Regions from separate parts of the Cobetia sp. PDI-23MA genome, predicted to be linked through region 1. Evidence: riboswitches for the same ligand, from Rfam matches in the RefSeq annotation. Region 1 holds a riboswitch; the other holds the start of a gene.
What was found. Region 1 has a riboswitch for thiamine pyrophosphate ahead of tenA (thiaminase II). Riboswitches for the same ligand answer to the same signal wherever they lie in the genome.
Positions count from the first base shown of each region.

Region 2: another riboswitch for thiamine pyrophosphate. It lies ahead of AC5WNJ_RS05825 (ABC transporter ATP-binding protein); the one in region 1 lies ahead of tenA (thiaminase II).

Region 1 is NZ_CM183352.1:2,904,320-2,907,716, reverse strand. It holds gene thiC (phosphomethylpyrimidine synthase ThiC) at 1-678, opposite strand, end outside; TPP riboswitch at 805-945, opposite strand; gene tenA (thiaminase II) at 1,109-1,768, opposite strand; TPP riboswitch at 1,915-2,041, opposite strand; gene AC5WNJ_RS12350 (TIGR04282 family arsenosugar biosynthesis glycosyltransferase) at 2,260-2,934, opposite strand; gene AC5WNJ_RS12345 (TIGR04283 family arsenosugar biosynthesis glycosyltransferase) at 2,978-3,397, opposite strand, start outside.
Region 2 is NZ_CM183352.1:1,357,890-1,361,286, reverse strand. It holds gene AC5WNJ_RS05830 (phosphotransferase family protein) at 1-934, opposite strand, end outside; TPP riboswitch at 1,122-1,235, shown strand; gene AC5WNJ_RS05825 (ABC transporter ATP-binding protein) at 1,294-2,046, shown strand; gene AC5WNJ_RS05820 (ABC transporter permease) at 2,043-2,810, shown strand; gene AC5WNJ_RS05815 (ABC transporter substrate-binding protein) at 2,948-3,397, shown strand, end outside.

The DNA of each region.
Region 1 (3,397 bases):
GGCGCCGAAGCTGTGGCCCGGATGCTGATGGCCCAGGATGCTTTCCACGGAGTCACTGCCCCGATATTCCTCACGCAGCGCGATGCGACGCTGGTTCTCGCGAATCGCGATGTACTCCATCTCCGGGGTGATGATGCCCTGGCGCGCATAGTGCAGTTGGGTGACATTCTTGCCCGGTAGAGCGCGGCGCGGGCGATGGTTGAGCTCGAAGCGCAGTGACGCCAGGCGCAGGTCGGCCTGACGCACGCGGCCGTATTCACTGCTCAGCTGATTGAGTTGTTCGGTATCGCCGCGCTCCTCGATCCACTGTTCACGCAGCGGCGCCAGACCTCGGCGAATGTCGATCTCGACCGCCGGGTCGGTGTAGGGGCCGGAGGTATCGTAGACGACGATCGGCGGATTCTCTTCCAGACCGCTGGAGGTCTGGGTCGGCGAGCAGACGATCTCGCGCATGGGCACGCGGATGTCCGGACGGGAGCCTTCGATATAGATCTTGCGCGAGCCGCTCAGTGGCGCGATGGCGGCGGCGTCGACGCGTGCTTCGCTGGCAAGGTGGCGGCTGCCATCCTTGCGACCGGCGCGCGCGCGTGCCTTGGGGGCAGACTCAGGCTGCGAGGCGAGCGGTGACTCGGCGGCGTTGGTAGCTTGTGGGTCTTGGGTTGTCGGGGCAGTGCTCATGCAGGTCTCCTCAAAGGGCGACGTCACGGCTGACGTCATCATGGGAAGACCGTGCGCAGGGAGAGGATGGTCGTCGCCAGCTCCTTGCCAGCAGGTGGCCCGGGAGCGAGGCGGCCGCGCGCAGCGGCTGGCCATCAGCTTGATTCCTACGCCGGTCCTAACCGGTTCAGGTTCCACGGGACCCCTTGCTGGCAAGCTCGCGCGTCAGGGCGGCGAAGCATGCATGCAGGATCTCAGCCGGTTCCACCGGCACCCCGTCAAGCGTGTGCAGATTTCAATGCGAGAATGTGCTGCCCAACGAAGCATCATGCCTGCTTCGGGCGGTGTTCTCGCATCCAGGCTCTGTTGGCCTGTCAGTCGTGCCATCCATGGGGGATGGCGACATCCCGAGCGGCTCATGGCGAGCACCGGGACGTCAGTCTGTCATGTCTCAGGCGCGATCGAGGCCCATCTGCCAGAAGTCGATCTCGAGTCGCGTGGCGTCACGGAAGACATCGACCAGTTCACCCAGTCGGCGCTCCGAGACTTCCGAGAGCCGCGCATCCAGCCATTCACGCTCGGCTTCGACGGCTTCCTTGAAGTCATCGCTTGAGTACATCGCGATCCAGTCCGCGTACGGGTTGTTCTCGATCTCGGTGGTGTCCTGATCGAGCAGCCACTCGGCGATCTCGCCGTAGCCGATCAGGCAGGGCGCGAGCGCCACGTGCAGATCGAGCAGGTCGCCGCGCTGGCCGCAATCGAGCACGTAACGGGTATAGGCCAGGGTGGCGCGGGATTCCGGCAGCTCGCTCAGGTCATCCTCGCTGATGCCCCACTCGCGGCAGTAGCCGATATGCAGATCGAGCTCGGTATTGAGGATGGTGTCGAGACTGGCCGTGGCCTGACGCAGCTCCGCGAGGGTGCGGCTCTTGTAGGCGGCCAGTGCCCAGGCACGCGCGAAGTGGATCAGGAACAGGTAGTCCTGCTGCAGGTAATGGCGGAAGGACTCCTCCGGCAGACGACCTTCGCCCAGCTGGCGAACGAAGTCGTGCTCGAGATAGTCACACCATTCCTCGGCGCAGGCACTGGTCAGGTCGTTGAAACTGGGCATGACGCATCCCTCGGTGAGCGTGCTGACGACCCGTGATGGGACGACAGGACTCTGGCGCAAGCGTGGCCAGTACCGGAACAGGAGCAGGGGAAAAGCGGGGGAGGTGCCGACAGTCACCGTGAGAAAGTGGTGACGATATCGAGTGGCATCGCTTCGCGCTTGATCCCTACGCCGGTACTAGCCGGATCAGGTTCGGCGGGATCGTCATTCACGCAAGGACGTTGCCTGCGCATGACATCTCAGCCGGTCTTACCGGCACCCCGTCAAGCTGTGACATATGAGTCACGATGCAGCGAGTGTAACAGCCCTGCGGCGCAGAAGAAGGGCAGTGTAAGCAAAAATGCATACGACTTTGGGAGGCATGCCGAAGGTGTGAAGAGCCTCAAGCGGGCTTATAAAGAGCCTCAAGCGGGCTTATAAAGAGCCTCAAGCGGGCTTGTGATAAGCCTCGAGCGGGTTTGTAGAAAGCCGTGGGCGGGTTCATGAAAGCCTCAAGCGGCAAGGTCGGCCATGAGCGCCGGCAGGTGGCGCGACAGTCGCGCAAGGTCACCTGGCTCATCGACATCCCAGCTGACCGGCAGGCAAGCGGTCGTTCTCCCCGCCCGTGCCAACAGCGTCAGGGTGTCCCGGCAGACATGGGCATGACTCCAGTGGGGCAGCAGGAAGGCTTGCGGGCAGGACGCCTTGAGGCCGATCAAGCCATAGCCGCCATCGTCGGTGGGCTGCAGCACCGCGTCGTGAGTGCGCAGTCCATGGGCTGCCTCGCGCAGACGCTGGCTGTCCAGCGCCGGTAGGTCCGAGCCCATCAGCAGCACCGGCCCTTCGGGCAGATGTCGGGCCATGGCCAGGGACATTCGCTCACCGAGATCCCCCTGTGGCTGTGCCTCGAAGGTGAGGTCGGCAGAGGCATCGACAGTACTTCGCAGCCGGGCTTCCAGCGCTGCCCGCAGGGCGGTCTGTTCAGGGGCCTGACTCGACGGTTCGGCAGCGGTCGTCAGCATCACCACGACCTTGCCGAGATGCGCAGCGCAGGCCTGGTCAACGATATGGCTCAGCATCCGCTCATAGAGTCGAGCTGCGCCCTCTGGGCCGAGTGCGGGGATCAGGCGTGTCTTGCAGTGGCCGGCGATGGGCAGGCGACCGAAGATGATGAGGGTCGGGCTCACCTCTGACGCGGCATCAGCTGTGGGCAAGGTAGGCAACGCCGTATCACGCATGGGGCATGCCGCGCTGCTCACAGGCCTGCGCCGCGGCGCGATAGCCGTAGAGGCGTGCCAGACGTGCGGGAGAGACCCCACACCAGGCCGCCAGCCGCAGCCCCCACATCTTGATGATGGTGCGCCAGACGCCCTGGGTGTCCCAGCGTCGACCGCTGGTCGTGACGCGCGCTGTCAGGTTCATTGGCGGTGTCAGATGCTTGAGCTGGGCACTCAACCAGATATCTTCCATCAATGGCATGTCGGCAAAGCCGCCGATGGCCTCGAAGGTCGAGCGCTGCACGAACTGGGTCTGGTCGCCCGTGCTGATGCTGGTCAGCCGCGAGCGCAGATTCATCATGATGGCGATCACCGGTAACCACGGCGACTCGCCCTTGATGCTGACATCGAAGCGGCCCCAGTCGCTGCGACG
Region 2 (3,397 bases), 1.5 Mb from region 1:
GGGCTGCCGCAAGCTCAGCATAGGACCGCGGGCCGAATGCCTCCATCGCCCACAACAGCGCACGGCACAGCTCACGCTGGCCATCGAGATCGATCATGCGCCCATGGCGCGAATAGCCCTTCATGAAGGCCTGACGCTGCTCCGGTGTTTCCAGCAGCAACTCCACCAGCGCCCAGTCGAACTCGATCGGCGCCCACACCAGTGCCTCCCAATCGCTCCATACCCAGCCGGTGGCGGCGCACAGATACTGATCGGCGCGCATGTCCGGCAGACACCACACCGCGCGAGTCGGCGCCGGGAAGGTGCGCTTGAGCAGCGCGCCAAGCTCCGCGCGACGCGGGTGATGGGCCAGAAAGCGTGTGACGCGGGCATTCCAGTGCAACAGCGGCATCGGCTGCGCCAGCGGCTGACCGAAGCCCGACACCGTATCCTGATGCAGGCGACCGAGCTGGTCGCCGAGCAGCTCACAGAAGGTGATGCTGAGATCACTCGGCTGCCCACTGGACCACGGCAGGTGCCAGATGGGCGCGCCATCGAGACGCCCCAGAAAGGTCAGGGGCAGCGGCGGAATCGGCAGGCGCGCGGGCAAGGCGCCCGCCAGTCGCGTCAAACCCTCCGGCGTCGCCCAGCGATCGGCACCGAAGACCCCGCGCATGGCGCGCCAGAAGGGGTCGTGGTCTGGCCCGGTTCGCGCCAGCTTGATCAGCCCCGGCGTGCCGCCACGCTGGCGCCACAGCCAGTTGGCGCTATCCGGCCAGACGAGTGCCAGCGGTTCGAGCGGTTGCCCCAGATAGGTCGAAAGCCGTCGAGTCAGTGATTCCTCGGGCCAGCCCCTGGGCACGGGACGCGGCTCCCCTGTGGCGTCAGCTGCGCTCGGCCGCCGCGGGGGAACGGGATAGCTGGAACAGGTCGAGAGATCCGGTGTGTCGGGCATGATGATCTCCTTGGGCTACACGTCTTGTTACAGTCATGTTCAGCATACCCAAGGCGTGGCACATCGGCATAGTCCGTTTCGCCCCACTCAGGAAAGCCAATCAGGTAAGCCACTCAAGAAAGTCGCCGTCTCCCCTGCCCCGACTTGCGTCGGACAAGACACCGGCAAGACAGTGACGTTACACTGTCGGCCTGGATGGGGGTGCCCGAGAATGGGCTGAGAGTCGCAGCGATACGTCGCGCGACAACCCCTGGAACCTGATCCGGTTGATACCGGCGGAGGGAATCCCCGACGCGTGCCCTGCACGGCGCGTCACCTGCTTCCTCCAGCCGGCACGCCGCCTGACCACGGAATTGCCTGTGTCGCTGGGACTCACCCTCAACAACGCACGAATCGATTACGCCGGCCACACGCTGTTCCGCGATATTTCCGCGCGTCTGGAGGCTGGTAGCTGGACGGCACTGCTGGGGCGCTCCGGCTGCGGCAAGAGCTCGCTGCTGCGCCTGCTGGCTGGCCTGGAGATGTCAGACCTCCACCAGCTCGACCTCGCCACCGATGATGGCCAGCCGCTGACCGACCGCGTGGCCTGGATGGCGCAGCAGGACCTGCTGCTGCCGTGGCGGCGCGTCATCGACAACCTGTGGCTGGGCGATGACCTGCGCCGGCGGCCGTGCAATCGCGAACTCGCCCATGAGCTTCTGGCCGCGGTCGGGCTCGAGGGTCGCGAGCAGGCCTGGCCGGACGCCCTCTCCGGCGGCCAGCGCCAACGCGTCGCTCTCGCCCGCACGCTCTATCAGCAGGCGCCGGTCGTGATGATGGACGAGCCGTTCTCGGCGGTGGACGCCATCACCCGTCTGGAGCTGCATGATCTGGCCAGCCGCCTGCTCAAGGGCCGCACCGTCCTGATGGTGACCCACGACCCGCTGGAGGCATTGCGCCTCGCCGATCAACTGCTGGTGCTGCGCCCGTCGAGCCTCCCGGGCCACGGCGCCGAGCTTGAGCATCTGCCGGGGCTTGGCGCCGTGCGACCGGTACCGCTGGATGACCCGGCCCTGCCGCCGGCGCAGGCGCAACTGATCGCCCGCCTGCGTGATAGCGAGGAGGCCGCATGAAACGCCTGCACGCCATGCGTCACCTTGTCATCAGCGCGCTGCTTCTGCTGGGGCTCTGGCAGCTGATCATTGCCGTTACCGCCGTGCCGCCCTACATTCTGCCCACGCCCCAGGCCGTGCTCGAGGTGCTGATCCAGAAGGCGCCGCTGTTGGCCCATCACGCTGGCGTCACCATCAGCGAGATACTGGCCGGGCTGGTGCTGGGCATCCTGCTCGGGCTTTCCACCGCGCTGGCGCTGGCCTTCATCCCCCGCCTGCGCCGCACGCTGTTGCCGATGCTGCTGATCAGCCAGGTGATACCGCTGTTCGCGATCGCCCCACTGCTGGTGCTGTGGCTCGGCTATGACATGCTGTCCAAGGTAGTGATGGCGACGCTGATCATCTATTTCCCGGTCGCCTCCACTGGCTACGACGGCCTGCGCCAGACCCGGCAGGGCTGGCTGGATCTGGCCCACACCCTGGGCGCCAGCCCATGGCGCAGATTGATCCACATCCAGTTGCCCGCCGCGCTGCCGGCACTGGCCTCCGGCATACGCATGGCCGCGACCGCCGCCCCCATCGGCGCCGTCATCGGGGAATGGGCCGGTGCCAGTCAGGGGCTGGGCTATCTGATGCTCAACGCCAACGCGCGCATGGAGATCGACCTGATGTTCGCCGCCCTGCTGGTGCTGGTCGCCTTTTCCCTGCTGCTCTATTTCTCGCTGGATGCGCTGCTGCGCACCCTGATGCCCTGGCACCGCGACCGGCTGACACGTCTGAGCTGACACGCCTTGCCTGCGGAAAATACCGCAAGATCGCGTTACCGAAAGACGCAACGACGCTCGACACAAATTGCATGAGCCTGACGACTGCCGCCCACGAACGGCAGCACCACTACCCTGTGATCACAAGGAACTCCGCCATGTCTCTTTCGTCATCGGCGCCACGGCGCAAAGCGCAGCCGACACGTTCACCGCGTGCCTCGCTGCTGTCCACCGCCTTCGCCACCCTGCTGACCACGCTGTGCCTGAGCAGCCTGCCAGCCACTGCCATGTCGGCCCACGCCGCCGAGGCAGAACCCGCCGCGACCAGCACCCAGTCAGCGCCGGAAATCGTCTCTCAGCAGGCCGAGGTCGGAGTGAACGGTGACTCGGCCGCCTCCGCGCCGGTGGCGAGCCAGGAAGCCGTGGAGGCGACTGCCGGCGCCGCCGAACAGGCCAAGAACGGTGCTGAACCGACCGCGGAAGCCATGCCAGCCGGCGACGAACAGAGCGCTGATGCTGACTCGAAGGGCGTCGCCAATGACGCTACCAAGGACGCTGCCACCACCGAGCAGCCGCTGACGCAGTTCAAGGTCATGCTCGACTGGTAT